DNA from 2 places in the Fictibacillus sp. b24 genome. Region 2 is predicted to be linked to the other one. Evidence: a T-box and tRNA genes for the amino acid it is inferred to sense, from the RefSeq annotation. Region 2 holds a T-box; the other holds one or more tRNA genes.
The links. The T-box of region 2 lies ahead of serS (serine--tRNA ligase). A T-box ahead of a tRNA ligase gene usually reads a tRNA of that ligase, here a tRNA-Ser.
Positions count from the first base shown of each region.

Region 1: it encodes a tRNA-Ser, which carries the amino acid that the T-box ahead of serS (serine--tRNA ligase) is inferred to sense. The anticodon was not compared.

Region 1 is NZ_JAUCES010000005.1:1,515,568-1,524,088, forward strand. Features, by position in the region: gene QUF49_RS07735 (DUF1189 family protein) at 1-359, opposite strand, end outside; gene QUF49_RS07740 (Na/Pi cotransporter family protein) at 551-2,155, shown strand; gene QUF49_RS07745 (DUF456 domain-containing protein) at 2,220-2,702, shown strand; tRNA gene QUF49_RS07750 (tRNA-Asn) at 2,854-2,928, shown strand; tRNA gene QUF49_RS07755 (tRNA-Met) at 2,933-3,009, shown strand; tRNA gene QUF49_RS07760 (tRNA-His) at 3,036-3,111, shown strand; tRNA gene QUF49_RS07765 (tRNA-Ile) at 3,137-3,213, shown strand; tRNA gene QUF49_RS07770 (tRNA-Ser) at 3,223-3,315, shown strand; tRNA gene QUF49_RS07775 (tRNA-Phe) at 3,493-3,568, shown strand; gene QUF49_RS07780 (superoxide dismutase) at 3,779-4,390, shown strand; gene QUF49_RS07785 (hypothetical protein) at 4,391-4,651, opposite strand; gene QUF49_RS07790 (MFS transporter) at 4,753-6,030, shown strand; gene QUF49_RS07795 (penicillin-binding transpeptidase domain-containing protein) at 6,153-8,207, shown strand; gene QUF49_RS07800 (PstS family phosphate ABC transporter substrate-binding protein) at 8,439-8,521, shown strand, end outside.
Region 2 is NZ_JAUCES010000005.1:73,361-81,881, forward strand. Features, by position in the region: gene QUF49_RS00485 (hypothetical protein) at 51-209, opposite strand; gene QUF49_RS00490 (hypothetical protein) at 288-425, opposite strand; tRNA gene QUF49_RS00495 (tRNA-Ser) at 644-736, opposite strand; gene serS (serine--tRNA ligase) at 838-2,112, opposite strand; T-box leader at 2,407-2,625, opposite strand; gene pdxT (pyridoxal 5'-phosphate synthase glutaminase subunit PdxT) at 2,663-3,247, opposite strand; gene pdxS (pyridoxal 5'-phosphate synthase lyase subunit PdxS) at 3,252-4,136, opposite strand; gene QUF49_RS00515 (D-alanyl-D-alanine carboxypeptidase family protein) at 4,308-5,645, opposite strand; gene guaB (IMP dehydrogenase) at 5,746-7,203, opposite strand; gene QUF49_RS00525 (YaaC family protein) at 7,338-8,309, shown strand.

The DNA of each region.
Region 1 (8,521 bases), 1.4 Mb from region 2:
CCCAAAATTTTTGCTGCAGGAATTGCAATACCAGCTATTATGGAAACACCTGAAAATAGTATGCCTGAGAACAGGACATACATCACCGCATAGATTACGGCTATAATGATAGGGTATATTCCATCTAGTGAGGTAGCAAAATTTTGCATTTGATCTGGATTTAAGCCAAAGCTTTCAAAATTGGACAAGGATTGATTACCTGACAAAAGACTTAATAAGAAAATGATTAATACAGGCACAATACATAATAAGGTTAGGGATAGAACATAAAGAATAGTACTCCCTACACCTAATAATCTAAATTGAGCAATCGACATTATGGAAAATAAACTTTTAACAAAACGAATATGTAATTTCATTAAAGAATCCCCTTTATTTACTGACCATAAATAGTTTACATGAACCCAGACCTTTCGACAATAAGATTCAATTGTAAAGGAAATGTTACAAATTCCCCTTTTTTATTTACACAAACTATACAAATAGAGATAATGGCAAAGGTTGATAAATGATAGTTAATAAGGAGCTGTAAACATTGAATTATCAAGAAATGTTATTTCAATTCATCGGAGGACTGGGGATCTTCTTATTTGGGATTAAGTACATGGGAGATGGACTTCAAAATTCAGCAGGAGACCGATTACGAGAAATACTTGATAAATTAACAACAAATCCTTTTATGGGAGTTTTAGCAGGGATATTTGTAACAGTATTAATTCAAAGTAGTTCAGGTACGACTGTGTTAACAGTTGGACTTGTTAATGCTGGATTCTTAACTCTAAGGCAAGCGATCGGTGTTATCATGGGGGCAAACATTGGTACAACAGTTACGTCCTTTATCATCGGTATCGATGTAGGTGAGTATGCATTGCCGATCATAGCAGTTGGATCCATCTTAATCTTTTTCTTTAAAAATCCGAAGTATAACTATTTTGGACAGATTACGTTTGGTTTTGGTGCGTTATTCTTAGGTCTTGAACTAATGGGTGACGGAATGAAACCATTGCGCAGCCTTGAAGCATTTCAAGAGCTGACGGTTTCCATGAGTGACAACCCAATCCTTGGAGTTGTAATTGGAACGTTATTTACTGTTATTGTGCAGTCTTCAAGTGCAACGATTGGTATTTTACAAGAGCTGTATTCTCAAAATATGATTGATCTTAAAGCCGCACTGCCTGTATTGTTTGGTGATAATATTGGTACTACGATTACGGCAATCTTAGCAGCTATCGGTACTACAGTTGCAGCAAGACGCGCTGCGCTTACTCATGTAATCTTTAACTTGCTTGGAACAGTTATCTTTTTGATCGTTCTTGTTCCGTTCAGACACTATATTGAATTCTTATCTGCAAAGTTTAACTTGGAACCGGCTATGCAAATTGCATTTGCACATGGTACCTTCAATGTCACGAACGTTCTGATACAGTTTTGGTTCATTGGGTTATTAGCCTTTATTGTTACAAAACTTATTAAGGGTGAAGATGTATTGATTGAGTACAAGGCAAAACATCTTGACGAAATCGTTTTAGAGAGTTCACCTTCTCTAGCAATTAGACAAGCTAAGCAAGAAATTATTCGTATGGCTAACTATTCTCAGGCGGGATTAAAAGAAGCCATCGCTTATTTAAATGAAAAAGATAAAAAGAATTCTGATCTTGCTCTTCAATATGAAGAAGCAATCAATAATTTAGATCGCCAGATAACATCTTATCTTGTAAAACTGTCTGCACATCCGTTAACACCTCAAGAATCAAATGAACACTCAATGCTGCTAGACACCTCTCGTGACATTGAACGTATTGGGGACCATATGGAAAATATTATTGAACTTGTTGATTATCAACTGCGTAATAATGTTCGTTTGACAGACACGGCTAAAAAAGACTTAGATGAAATGTTTACTCTTACCGTTTCAACAGTCGACAAGGCCGTTAAAGCATTAGAAGAAGGAAACATTGAACTGGCTAAAGAAGTGCTTGGATTAGAAGATAAAATCGATAAAATGGAGCGTACACTTCGCAAACAGCACATTATGCGTATGAACGAAGGACTATGCGACGGAAATGCAGGTATTGTTTTTGTTGATATCGTAAGTAACCTAGAAAGAATAGGGGACCACGCTGTTAACATTGCAGAAGCTGTACTAGAGAAGTAAAATGAAGCCAGGGGGAATTTCCTCCTGGTTATTTATTTGGTCTTTTACGAGAAAGGAGACAGAAGTGGACTATTTATATTGGTTTTTAATTGGTTTAGCGTTAGTAATCAGTTTTATTGCGTTAATCTATCCGATTTTACCTGGTGTATTATTTTTAGCTGCCGGTTTTTTAATTTATGGATTTGCTTTTTCATTTGAGCCGTTCACGCCTTTATTTCTTACTGTGCAAATCCTATTGTTTATCAGTTTGTTTGTTGTTGACTACATAGGGAATGCTTATGCGGTTAAGAAAAAAGGAGGATCTAAAGCGGCTTTATGGGGAAGTACGATCGGATTGATAGTCGGACCTTTTGTAATACCTGTTGCCGGAATACTGATTGGACCGTTTTTAGGTGCTGTAATTGCAGAACTTCTATTCCAAAGAAAAGGATTGAAGTCAGCCGTTTCTGTAGGTATTGGTACTGTGCTTGCTTTCGTAGGAACAACTCTGATTAAAGTCTTTACACAGGCTTTAATGATCGGATATTTTTATTATCAAGTGTTATAAATCTTCATTGCTTATTGCTGTCGGGCGTGTTATATTATTTTTGTTCTAAAAAGTACATGTGTTCGCGCAAATTCATTTCAAAAATGTTATTGACATTAATTACGACAACGTGATATAGTAGTTCTTGTCCTTAACAAAGTTAAGACGTTATTCCACAGTAGCTCAGTGGTAGAGCTATCGGCTGTTAACCGATCGGTCGTAGGTTCGAGTCCTACCTGTGGAGCCATTTTGGCGGTGTAGCTCAGCTGGCTAGAGCGTACGGTTCATACCCGTGAGGTCGTGGGTTCGACTCCCTCCGCCGCTACCAAAATGTTTTATTAATTAATCACGATGGCGGTCGTGGCGAAGTGGTTAACGCATCGGATTGTGGTTCCGACATTCGGGGGTTCGATTCCCCTCGTCCGCCCCATAACATGTACATAAGTTTTATCTTTGGACCCTTAGCTCAGTTGGTCAGAGCGGTCGGCTCATAACCGATTGGTCGTAGGTTCGAGTCCTACAGGGTCCACCATATAATCGAGGAGGTATACCCAAGTCCGGCTGAAGGGATCGGTCTTGAAAACCGACAGGGGTTTAACGACCCGCGGGGGTTCGAATCCCTCTACCTCCTCCATTACATATTTTGTAGTAAATAAAATTATAAATATCTTCTTTTTGGCTCGATAGCTACGAGCGTTACAGCACGAGTATGCTGCGAGTTGTCTCGACGGATACACCCTAGAAGGGAACGTGTAGAGGAAGAGACACAGTAATTAAATAAGACCAAAAATTTTGGTTTTGAAAAATTTTTGGCTCGATAGCTCAGTCGGTAGAGCAGAGGACTGAAAATCCTCGTGTCGGCGGTTCGATTCCGTCTCGAGCCACCATACTATACATATTAACCTTACGGCGTGGCGTAAGGTTTTTTTATTGTTAGAAAGGGTACAGTGTTTAAAAATTGAAAGTTCGCTATAAATTTGATAAGGTAAACATGTTGAATACTTTCTAAACAAGTAAGTTGATTAAATGGTTTCACTTTTCAAGTTACCTTGAAAATGAACATATAAAACTCTACATATTATAAGGAGGAAATGAACATGGCTAAATTTGAACTGCCTGCATTACCTTATGAAACAAACGCACTTGAACCGCATATCGACAAAGAAACAATGGAGATCCACCACGGTCGCCATCACAAAACATATGTTGATAATTTAAATGCTGCTCTTGAGGGGCAAGCTGAATTTGAAAACAAGAGCTTGGAAGATCTTCTTTCAAACCTTGATTCTCTTCCGCAAAGTATCCAAAATGCTGTTAGAAACAATGGTGGTGGGCACGCTAACCATAGTCTTTTCTGGGAAGTAATCGCACCAGGCGGAGCTAACGCACCATCTGGAGAACTTGCTGACAAAATCAACAGCAAATTCGGAAGCCTAGATGCATTTAAAGAAGAGTTTGCGAACGCTGGTAAAACAAGATTTGGCTCTGGCTGGGCATGGTTAGTTGTAAACAATGGAGAGCTTGAAGTTACAAGCACGCCAAACCAAGATACACCTGTTATGGAAGGTAAAACACCGATCCTAGGACTAGATGTTTGGGAGCATGCTTACTACTTAAATTATCAAAACAAACGTCCTGATTACATCGCTGCATTTTGGAACGTTGTAAACTGGGATGAAGTTGAAAAGCGTTATAACGAAGCAAAATAATTAATGAAAGCTGCTGGCTTGCCAGTGGCTTTTTATTATGCCTTTGTCATGTATTTCATAATGATCTGCTAACCTTACTAATAGTTCATCAAGAGCTAGATTACCGTCACCGAATGGAACAAACGATTGAATAACAAATACATTTTTTGATTGAAAATACCAAATAAAATCTTTTTGCAACTTCGCGCTGTCTTCTAGTTTTACATCGGAGTCATAGAAAAGGTCTATATCTACAGAATCAAATATCCAATACTCAAACATATCATCATACCCCTTTATACAATAAAAACCAATTTATGAAAAAGTGAATAGCCCCTATCGTCTTGAAAGACACTAACGACGATATGTAAGGGGGCGAAAACATGAGATTAAAAAAATTCATGGATACCGACCAATACCCTAGAGATTTGTTCTTATTGCTATTTGTGGGCGGATTATTTACCTTAAGTACAGCTCTTTCAAATACGTTTGTTAACATTTTTTTGTGGAAGCAATCTGGGAAAATTACAGATATCGCTTTTTATAATCTTTCTATTGTTGTCATGCAGCCGATAGCGTTTTATTTAGCGGGATGGTTTGCCAAAAAAATTGACCGCGTTATCGTACTGAGAATAGGTGTTTTAATACTTGCTTTATTTTATATAGGCGTCCTTTACATGGGATCGTTGGCGAGTAACTACATCATTTTACTAGGGGCTATGTTAGGATTTGGTTTAGGATTTTACTGGCTCGCTTTTAACGTGCTGACATTGGAAGTTACCGAACCGGAGACCCGTGATTTTTTTAACGGATATCTAGGCGTACTGAATTCCCTTTCAGGAATGATTGGTCCACTCAGTGCAGGGTATATCATTACTAGGATGGACAAACATGCAGGATACGAAACAATTTTCACCGTTTCAATGGTCTTGTTTTTTGTGGCAGTTGCTATAAGTTTTTTTTTAAAACGAAGAAAAGCAGATGGCAGGTTTGGTATAAGAGAGGTTTTACAGGAACGTAAAAAAGACAAAGCTTGGCTGCAGTTGCTAAGAGCACATTTTTTTCAGGGATTTCGTGAAGGAACATTTGTTTTTTTAATTGTAATATGGGTATATACAGCTTCTAAAAGTGAATTCGCTCTTGGAACTTACGGGTTTGTTCAGTCCTTAGTATCTTTTGTTGGGTATTATTGTGTCTCGCATTATTTAACACCTAGGAATAGAATGAGAGCGATATTTATTGGAGGATTGTTGCTCTTTATTTCGCCGTTTATGCTGCTTTTCCCCGTTTCATTTACACTCCTCGTCGTATACGGGGTATCTGTTTCGATTGCTTATCCGCTGTTATTAGTTCCATATGTCTCATTAACGTATGATATTATCGGAAAATGTAGGGGTATTCATGAAAAAAGAATTGAGTATATTGTTGTTCGTGAAATGTATCTGAATGCAGGAAGGATCATTTCAATCATTACGTTTATCATCGTGGTAAATCTTTTATCACAAGAAAAGGGTATCCCTTTATTGCTGCCCATTTTAGGTGCCGGACACTTTTTAATTTATTTTTGCTTAAGAAAAGTTTCTTTCTCAAAAAACAGCTCTCAAAAAACAATTGAGCTTGCAGAAACACAGCAAGACGGAAACAATCCTAACAAACAATAATTATCTTTTGACATAATTGCCTTTGTAAGGATACTATTATTATGCAGATATAATTACCGGTTCGCTTTAGACACCTTTTTAGAAAGGTGTCTGTGCTGTTTTAGAGGGAGATTTACAATATTATGAAAACAAACGACAATAAAAAGAAAAACCATGTACCAATTCGAATCAATGCCCTTTTTTTATCGGCGTTCTTTCTCTTTTCAGTGTTGGTTCTCAGACTTGGTTATGTGCAGATCGTAAAAGGTGAAGAATATAAGCGCGATGCTTACTTAACAGAGAATGTAACAACGAAATTGGATGCTCCACGAGGTAAAATGTTTGATGCGAACTACCGGGTAGTAGTGGATAATGATCCAGTTTTCTCTATTACATATACAAGAACTCAGGAAGCTGATGCTGAGCAAAGATACAAATTAGCCTTAAAGCTAGCGGATCTTATAGATAAAGATTTTGAAGAACTAACCGAACGAGATAAAAAAGATTATTTTATTTTTCTAAACGAAAAGGAAGTAGAATCAAGATTATCTAAGGAAGAGAAGAAGGATACTCCCCCAGAAGAGCTTTATAATCTTATGCTTCAAAAAGTAACTCAAGAAGATATTGACTCCTTTACAAATAAAGAGCTTGAAGTTCTTGCGATTAAAAGTGAAATGGACAGGGGTTATACGCTTTCTCCCCAAAGAATTAAGGTTGGAGCTACCGAAAAAGAAATTGCGTTGATCAGTGAGCATTTACCTGAACTAGAAGGTGTGGATATAAAACCTGATGCTGAACGATCATATCCTTATGGTAATTCTTTTCGTGATATCTTCGGTCAAGTAAAGCAAATACCGAAATCGAGAATGGATTATTACACAGCACGTGGTAATGACCGTAACGATATGGTCGGCACGAGTTTTCTTGAAGAACAATACGAATCACTTCTACGTGGAACAAAGTCGAAAATTAAATATGTTACAGATAAAAAGGGTAATCCAGTTGGAGATCCGGTAGAGGAAGATGGTGCAAGAGGAAGCGATCTTATTCTGACTGTAGACATGAATCTTCAGCAAGAAGTTGAAAAAGTCATCGAAGAAAAATTAAAAGATGCTATTCGGGGCAAGTTTGCATACGACAACAACAAGTTAAACAGTGCGTATGTTGTCATGATGAATCCGAATACCGGTGAAATATTATCCATGGCGGCTAAAAAATACGACAGAAAAACAGGGAAGTTTACAGACATACCTTTTGGCAATGTTTATGACTCATATGCTATGGGGTCAACTGTTAAAGGAGCAACTGTTTTAACTGGCCTCAAAGAAGGAGTCATCGAGCCAAATACGATCATTAATGATGCACCGTTAACTTTTGGTGACAGCCGTCCTTTAAAATCGCATGAAAACATGGGGCCGGTCGACGCTGTTGAAGCTTTAGAAAGATCTTCAAACGTATATATGTGGCACATTGCTATGCGTTTAGCGGGATATGACTATTCTAACAAGCGCTTTAACGAGAACAAGGTCCAAGAAGCATTTAATATATTAAGAAACTCATACAGTCAATTTGGTCTTGGTGTACCAACTGGAATAGATCTTCCCTCAGAGGCGACTGGTTATAACACAGGGATGAGCAATGAATTATCACAAGCCATGTTCTTCTCCATCGGTCAATTTGACACATATACTCCGATGCAGATGGCACAGTATGTTTCTACTATTGCTAACGGTGGCCTTAGAATGCAGCCGCATCTTTTAAAAGAGGTAAGAGAACCATCCGTAGATCCTAACAAGTTAGGAAAGCTTCTTTATCGATTTGAACCAAATATTTTAAATAGGATCGAAATGAAGCCAAGTGAAATCGCAGTTGTACAAAAAGGATTTTATGAAGTTATGCACGGCAACGGCGGTACAGCTGCATGGAAGTTCAAAAACAAGGATTATAATCCAGCAGGAAAAACAGGTACAGCCGAAATTGATAAGGCTACAGGTATTGTTAATAAGACACTGATTGGATATGCACCATACGAAAATCCAGAGGTAGCATTTGCAGTCGTTGTTCCAAACATAAAAGAAGGGAATACGAACAGTGAAATAGCTGAAGGGGCACTGGATGCGTATTTCTCAATGAAAAAAGAAGGCATTCCGGCTAAACCGGATACAAAAGATAGAGCTCAAGATGAAGAATCACGTTAAAATACGTGATTCTTTTTTGTATAGATAGATAGTCTTAGTAAAGACTAAGAACATATTCGTCGATGAATCAGTCTTAACAATACCTTTACAATTCATTAAAACGCAGTTCACATTCAAGGTTTATTGTAGAACATGTAAGAAAGAAACAAGCTCTTAAAAAAGGGATCATGACCTGAGAAGAATTTCTCTAACATGAAAAGACGAAAATCATATTTAGGGGGACCTATCAAGATGAAGAAAATGAAGTCTGTGTACCTTTTAGCGGTAATGTCACTAATCCTAGTTTTCGCTGCAGCATGTGGAAACAAGAGTGA
Region 2 (8,521 bases):
ACTCCCTGTCTAAAAGTTCTGTCAATACTAAATTTTATCACTTTAAAGTGTTAGCGCTTACATTGCAGTTGTGTAAAGGAAGCTTTTTTAATGGCTGTTTTCGTATTCATTGATGTTTTTGAAAGTGGTTGATCTATGTTCCAGGTGCTTCGCTTTCCGCAGGGCAGGCGGTGAGCCACATTCGTACGTTTCACTCTTAAGTGTCTCACCTGTCTAGTTGCAGTGGCAAGCCACTCGAGGTCAAAAGCTAAATGGTCTACAAGGTAAAGTGCGCCTTGCTAGCCCCTTCACCTTTTGCTTGTCGGGGCTGAACGAGCCACTTCCACTTTTCGGACTGCCCGCCTGTCCCGCAGGACAAGGAAGGCTACGGCAGCGACACATCGCACGAAGAAAATTTGAAGTTCAATTTTCGAGGAGTCTCTCACCTTCCACTTCAACCAACTTGTCATAGAAGCGAATGAAAAAAGATTGAAAAGCATCAATTCTTTATTTAACAGCCATTTAAACTAAAATCAAATCTGATAAAAACTTATTGAGTCAAAAATTATAGAATTGAGTCTTGCTGCAAAAGTCGACACTCCTTCATCAAAAAACACAACAAAAAAACCACCTGATGTAAGATCAAGTGGTTTGAATATGTATATGGAGGAGGTAGAGGGATTCGAACCCCCGCGGGTCGTTAAACCCCTGTCGGTTTTCAAGACCGATCCCTTCAGCCGGACTTGGGTATACCTCCGTGTGACTGACAAGAACTATATTAACATGAGGACGAATATAGTGTCAACGCTTTTCGAGAAAAAAATTCAAAAAAAGAGAGGGGATTTCCCTCTCTTCATTTTACTTAATTACTTCCTTATTACCCATGTAAGGACGAAGCACTTCTGGAATCACAACCGTGCCGTCTTCTTGCTGGTAGTTTTCCAAGATTGCAGCGACTGTGCGTCCGATTGCTAACCCAGATCCGTTAAGTGTGTGAACGAATTCCGGCTTCCCTTTTGCATCTCTGCGGAAACGAATTTGAGCACGGCGCGCTTGGAAATCTTCAAAGTTAGAACAAGAAGAAATCTCGCGGTACTCGCTGTAGCTCGGCAGGTATACTTCGATATCGTATTTTTTAGCAGCTGTGAATCCTAGGTCAGCTGTACACATGCTGAGTACACGGTACGGCAGGTTAAGAAGCTGCAGTACTTTTTCAGCGTGTCCTGTAAGCTTTTCAAGCTCGTCATAAGAATCTTCTGGTTTAACGAAGCGAACAAGCTCTACTTTATTGAACTGATGCTGACGAATTAAACCGCGCGTGTCGCGTCCTGCAGAACCTGCTTCAGAACGGAAACATGCGCTGTACGCTGCATATGTGATCGGCAGTTCTTCAGCTGTTAAAATCTCTTCACGGTGCATGTTCGTTACAGGAACTTCAGAAGTTGGAATTAAGAAATAGTCTTCTTCGCGAATTTTAAACGCGTCTTCTTCAAACTTTGGCAGCTGTCCTGTACCTGTCATGCTTTGACGATTTACCATGTACGGAGGAAGAACCTCTGTATAACCGTGTTCGTCTTCGTGAAGGTCCATCATAAAGTTAATTAAGGCACGCTCTAATCGTGCTCCAAGACCTTTGTAGAAAGCGAAGCGGCTGCCAGTCACTTTCGCTCCGCGTTCAAAATCAACGATGTTTAAATCCGTTGCGATATCCCAGTGTGCTTTTGCTTCAAATGCAAACTCAGGTACTTCACCCCAGTGACGAACTGGAACGTTATCATCCTCTGTCTCACCAACAGGAACACTTTCATGCGGCAGGTTAGGAAGCGTCAGCATGATACCGTGAAGGTCTTCTTCTACTTGACGCAGTTCATCGTCCATCGTTTTAATCTTGTCGCCTACTTCACGCATCTCTGTAATTAGGTGATCAGCGTCCTTTTTCTCACGCTTAAATTCCGCTACCTGCTTAGAAACTTCATTACGTTTAGATTTTAGAGCTTCCGTTTCACCGATCAACTCACGGCGGCGCTGGTCTAGTGCCTCAAACTGATCCAATCCAGAAAGATCTTCACCACGAGTAGATAACTTTTCTTTTACTTCTTCAAAATTAGCACGAACAAATTTTAAATCTAACATTTGTTTTTCCTCCTTTAGTTTATAAAAATCAAAAGCTGTTTTCGGAAACTTTGTTGTTCTGGAAAGTAGTTGAATTCCGCTACAGGTTGCTCGCTTTCCGCAGGGCGTGCGGTGAGCCTCCTGCCACTTTGCGCCTTTAGGAGTCTCACCTGTCCCGCTGATCCTGCAGGAGTCTCGCACCTTTCACTCCAATCAACTTGCAATGAAGATAATGAACAAATATCCAAAAGCAACCATCTTTAGAAAAGAGCCAAACCAAAAAACTCCCGCCCGCTATTTCTAATATCAATTAGAAATAGGGACGAGAGTTAACCCGCGTTGCCACCCTAGTTGCAATGAACGAATGCCCATTGCCGGCTCAATTACATGTAACGGTTCTTCACCGGAAAAGCTTACTGAGAGTTCAGCTCTTCACTCGAGGATGGATTCACAAAACGCTTTGATCGGTTTTCACCAGCCACCGACTCTCTAGACAAAGTCATTTTTGCTACTAGTTCCTGTCATTGATTTTTTATAATGATTTTATAGTAATGTACAGTATTTTTCTATTTTATGCAACTACTTCTTTTGCGGATTGTACCATTTTTACAAAAAATTGATGTAAACGGTAGTCGTCCGTCAGTTCCGGATGAAACGCTGCACATAAGAAATGTCCTTGTTTAGCTGCTACGATTCGGTCGTTATGTTTAGAAAGAATTTCAACTTCAGGTCCTACTTCGACTATAAACGGAGCTCGGATAAATACACCCGCAAAATCTTCTCCAACACCGTGAATCATGAGGTCAGCCTCAAAACTGTCTACTTGTCGCCCGAACGCATTGCGCTCAACCGTCATATCGATCAATTCAAGGTGTGCCGTGTCTTGTCCTTGAATGCGTTTAGCCATCAAGATCAATCCTGCACATGTTCCGAAGACAGGTTTATTTTGTGCAAACTCCTTTAAAGGCTCAAGAAAACTGTATTTATCGATTAAACGTCTCATCGCTGTGCTCTCGCCGCCTGGTATCACCAATCCATCTAGACTGCTGAGCTCTTCAACACGTTTTACCGCAACTGCTTCTGCACCACTTGCTTCGAGCGCTGCCACATGCTCTCGTACAGCCCCTTGCAGTGCTAAGACTCCGATTTTTAGCATAAAATTACCAGCCTCGCTCCTGCATGCGCTCACCTTGAGCTAATGTAGAGATGTCGATCCCTTTCATAGCAGTTCCTAGACCTTTAGAAAGTTCAGCAATCAGTTTGTAGTCTTGGTAATGAGTTGTTGCTTCAACGATCGCACGAGCAAACTTTTCTGGGTTCTCAGATTTAAAGATCCCTGATCCTACAAATACACCGTCAGCACCAAGCTCCATCATAAGTGCTGCATCTGCTGGTGTTGCGATGCCGCCTGCTGCAAAGTTAACGACAGGAAGCTTGCCTGCTTTTTTAATTTGAAGAAGAATTTCAAATGGCGCTCCTAAGTTTTTCGCTTCTGTCATAAGCTCGTCTTCGCTCATGGCAACAACTTTACGGATTTGCCCTTGAATCATTCTCATGTGACGAACAGCTTCAACGATGTTACCTGTTCCAGGCTCACCTTTCGTACGAAGCATGGATGCACCTTCAGCAATACGGCGTGATGCCTCTCCAAGATCACGAGCACCGCATACGAATGGAACTGTGTAATCACTCTTCAATAAGTGGAAAACTTCATCTGCTGGCGTTAGTACTTCACTCTCATCGATGTAATCAACACCCATTGCTTCAAGCACGCGTGCCTCCACGATATGTCCGATACGAGCTTTCGCCATAACAGGAATAGAAACAGCATTCAGAACTTCTTCCGTAATCGTAGGATCTGCCATACGAGCTACGCCGCCTGCTGCACGAATATCTGAAGGAACGCGCTCAAGTGCCATTACGGCTACAGCTCCTGCAGCTTCAGCAATACGAGCCTGCTCAGCGTTTACAACGTCCATAATAACGCCGCCTTTTTGCATTTCTGCCATCCCTCGTTTAACACGTTCAGTACCTGTTTTTAACATGCTTACTACCCCCTGATTTTTATGTAGTGTTACCGATAATTTCGGTCGTTTTATATTAAAACTAGTATTCTCATCTATTTTATCGCAAATCATAAAAAGCGCAAGCTCTCTATATTTTCTGAAAAAAAAGCCCTTTAGCATGAGCTAAAGAGCTTTTAAACTGTTATGAAATTAGAACCAGCCTTTAACCATGTCAACTGTTCCAGACCAAAGTCCTCCAAAGAAACCGCCAACACCTCTAAGTGCAAGTACAAACCAGTTTGCTTTTTCAACAGATTGTGTTGTTACCACTTCTGTCTTACCTTTTGTGTCTCCATTAAGTAAATAGCCGTAATCTTCTCCGCTGCCCGTATACTCAATAATGATATGGCCAACTACTTCCCCTTTTTTAACTGGGGCAGTCAGTTCGCCGTCCTTTGTCATCTTCTTCTTATCCATAACAAACTTAGGCTTATAGTTTTCTTTTTCTCCTCTTTTAATCACCATTGAAAGAGGTTCTTTCGTAGCAACTTTTACTTCTTTTTCTTTACCCTTTACGACAGGGACTGTTTTGTTGCCTTTTACTTGATAATTCTTAGGTAGAATTTGCTCTTTTTCGAAGTTTGCAAATCCAAAATCAAATAACTTTTTTGTTTCTTTAAATCGATCTAAACGAGTACCTGTTTTCATAACAACTGAAATTAGGCGAGTATCTCCTTTTTTCACTGTACCTGTAAAACAGTTGCCTGCAAGATCAGTAGAACCTGTTTTAAGTCCGTCTACTCCTGCATAACCGCTATTTAGTTCAGGAAGCATCCAGTTCCAGTTTTCCATATTAATTTTGTCATCTGTACCTTCACGGAAAGTCATTCTTGGAATACTAGCTGTTTCTAATACTTCGGGATGATCTTGAAGCAGTCTGAAAGCAAGAATAGCGGTTGCACGAGCACTCATCATGTTTTCATCTGTTTCGGACCCACTCGAATGGTTACCGAACAAATCTTTATTGTTAAGACCTGTAGAGTTAACAAAATTATAATCTTTCATGCCAAACTCTTTAGCTTTGGCATTCATTTTCTTAACAAATTCACCCTCTGAACCAGCTAAAAGTTCAGCTAATGCAATCGTCGAACCATTGGCTGAATAAATCGCCATTGATTGATACAATTCTCGTACTGTATATTTTTCATCTACTCGTAATGGCACGTTTGACAATGTACGGTTTTGAGAAATCTTATGTGCATATTCAGAAATACTTGTTTTCTGATCCCATGAAATCTTGTCTTTATTAATTGCTTCGAGCAATAAGTATTCAGTCATCATCTTACTCATACTTGCAGGGGCAAGTAACTTATCAGCATTTTTCTGATATAATATTTTTCCTGTTTCTGCATCAACAAGAATAGCACCTTCAGCTTTAATATCTAAAGACGGCGCTGCACTTGCTGTTTGAGAAAAACTAAATAAACTTCCAACTACAAATGAAAATACTAGCGTCAACGCTAATAGTTGTTTTATCTTGCTGTTCAAAAAACTGCACCTCCATACCCATTTACACACAAAAATTATTGTAACATACACCTTTTCAAAAAAATAGACAGAGGTTATACCTCTGTCTTAAAATGCGTCTTTAGACTGAATAATTTGGTGCTTCTTTAGTAATTTGAACTTGGTGAGGGTGACTCTCCCGAAGACCGGCACCCGTGATTTTTACAAAACGGGAATCATTTTGAAGTTCGTCGATCGTCGCCGTTCCACAATAGCCCATACCAGAGCGAATACCGCCAATTAGCTGATAAACTGTATCTGCAAGAGGTCCTTTGTACGGCACACGTCCCTCAATGCCTTCTGGAACAAGCTTTTTATTATTTTCCTGGAAATATCGGTCGCTGCTGCCGCGTTCCATAGCTCCAACAGAACCCATTCCGCGATACACTTTAAACTGACGTCCTTGGAAGATTTCACGCTCTCCAGGGCTCTCTGATACGCCTGCAAGCATGCTGCCCAGCATTACAGCATTTCCGCCTGCTGCAATGGCTTTAACAATATCTCCAGAGTATTTAATACCGCCATCTGCGATAATCGGCACTCCATACTTCTTAGCTTCAGTCGCACAATCGTAAACAGCTGTCACTTGAGGTACACCTACCCCTGCTACAACACGTGTCGTACAGATCGATCCTGGTCCGATACCAACTTTAACAACACTTGCTCCTGCTTCGATCAAGTCACGAGTCGCTTCTGCGGTCGCAACGTTACCAGCAATAATTGTTAAGTCAGGATAAGCTTGTCTTACTTCACGAACTTTTTGAAGTACACCTTCAGAATGCCCATGCGCCGTATCAATAACAATTGCATCGACGCCTGCATCTACAAGCTTCTCTACGCGAAGAAGCGCATCCTTCGTAACACCAACTGCAGCACCTACAAGTAAACGTCCTTGAGAGTCTTTGGCTGAGTTAGGGAACTCGATAACTTTTTCAATATCCTTAATTGTGATTAAGCCTTGAAGGATCCCTTCATCATCAACTAATGGGAGCTTTTCAATTTTATATTGCTGAAGTGTTTTTTCAGCTTCTTTTAATGTAGTGCCTACTGGCGCGGTCACTAAGTTTTCTTTTGTCATAACATCTGAGATCTTAATGGAATAGTCTTGAACAAAACGCAGGTCACGGTTCGTTAAAATACCTACTAGCTTCTTATCTGCATCCACGATAGGTACACCGCTTATACGATATTTGCCCATTAAGTGTTCTGCATCAAATACTTGATGTTCGGGTGTCAGGTAGAACGGGTTTGTAATTACGCCACTTTCAGAACGTTTAACACGATCGATCTGTTCAGCTTGTTCTTCAATAGACATGTTCTTGTGAACGATTCCTAGTCCGCCTTGGCGTGCCATAGCGATCGCCATGTTTGCTTCTGTTACCGTGTCCATACCAGCACTGATAATCGGAATGTTCAATTGTACCGAATCAGATAACCTCGTTTTAATTGACACATCACCAGGCAAAACCGAAGACTTTGCTGGAATTAATAATACATCATCAAAAGTTAAACCTTCTTTTGCAAACTTATCTTGCCACATACCATAACCACCCCTTCAAATTTATCATCCTGAAAAATATTATTTGTAGATTATCAACTGGGTAAACTAGTGTCAAGGAATACAAAATATGTTCGATTTTTCAAATAATTTGTAAAGAGAGGATTGTTTAACAAATGATGATGCAACATGACGCGTGGACTCTGTTTGATATGTTCTTTTCCTCTCAAAAAACACAGCATTTTCTAAGTAAGCAATATGAAAAACTGAACATGGAAGACAGCAATGGAAAAAGTTTTGATAACACATATGGATTTATTTACTATATTGAACACGGAAAAAAATATTATAAATTAGCTGATCTTGCACCTATGGAATTAAAGCCTGTGCTTCTGTTTTATGGCATGACTCAACTTATGAAGGCTTGTATATTGTGTGCAGATCCCGAATACCCTGATTCAAGTGCCGTATTGGCACACGGACTCTCCACTAGAAAAAGGAAGAAGAGAAGTTATGAATTTCTTTACGATGAAGTGAAGGTACAAAAGACTGGGCTGTTTAATCATTTTTGTGAAAAACTGTTTCACATGAAACATGTGGAAGGTGAAAAATTCACGATGATCCATTTGCTTCAAACGCTGCCTGAATTAAGTCCACTGTTTAAACAAATGAATGGTGATGTAAATCTCATTAAGCTGCGTAAAGAAAACGAGGAGACATTTTTTCTCCCATTAAAATCAAACGATCGTCTACATATGTCAGAAGAAAGATTTCTTGAATATACGAACTCATTGTTCTCAGCCAAGTTTTCAATCGATTGGAAGGAAGACCATTCTGGATTCCTTCTTCGATCAAACGAAGCTTTAAAACCTTTTGATTGTTTCCCGTTATCTTATCATCTTTTTGAAAATACCTATTACTTGCCGGTCGACAGAGATAGGTTACAATCGCCAGAACTAAACGAATTTATGGTTCACTATGTGATCCTTTATAACTTAAGTATGCTTAGCAGATACGATACTGAATGGTGGAGTGAACTCTTCCATACGTATACCTCAGAAGAATTACCCTATATTAAGCAATTCCTAAACATTACTGCTCATAAAATGCCGTATCTTTTTGGGGAGATGCTGCAGTTGAGGAATTAGTTAGGTTGAAGGTATGGATTGTGAGCTTAAAGTGAGATGTTTACTTGTTGAGGTGGGCGGATTAAACACTAAAATCGGATAAAATTTTTTATCCGCGGATATATGGCCCTTATCCGCGGATATATTTTAAATTACCTTGGATATATTCAGGATTACCGTGGAATTATGTTTAGTTGGGTTGATGTGGAGAGGTTTTGAGGGCGAAATCAGGG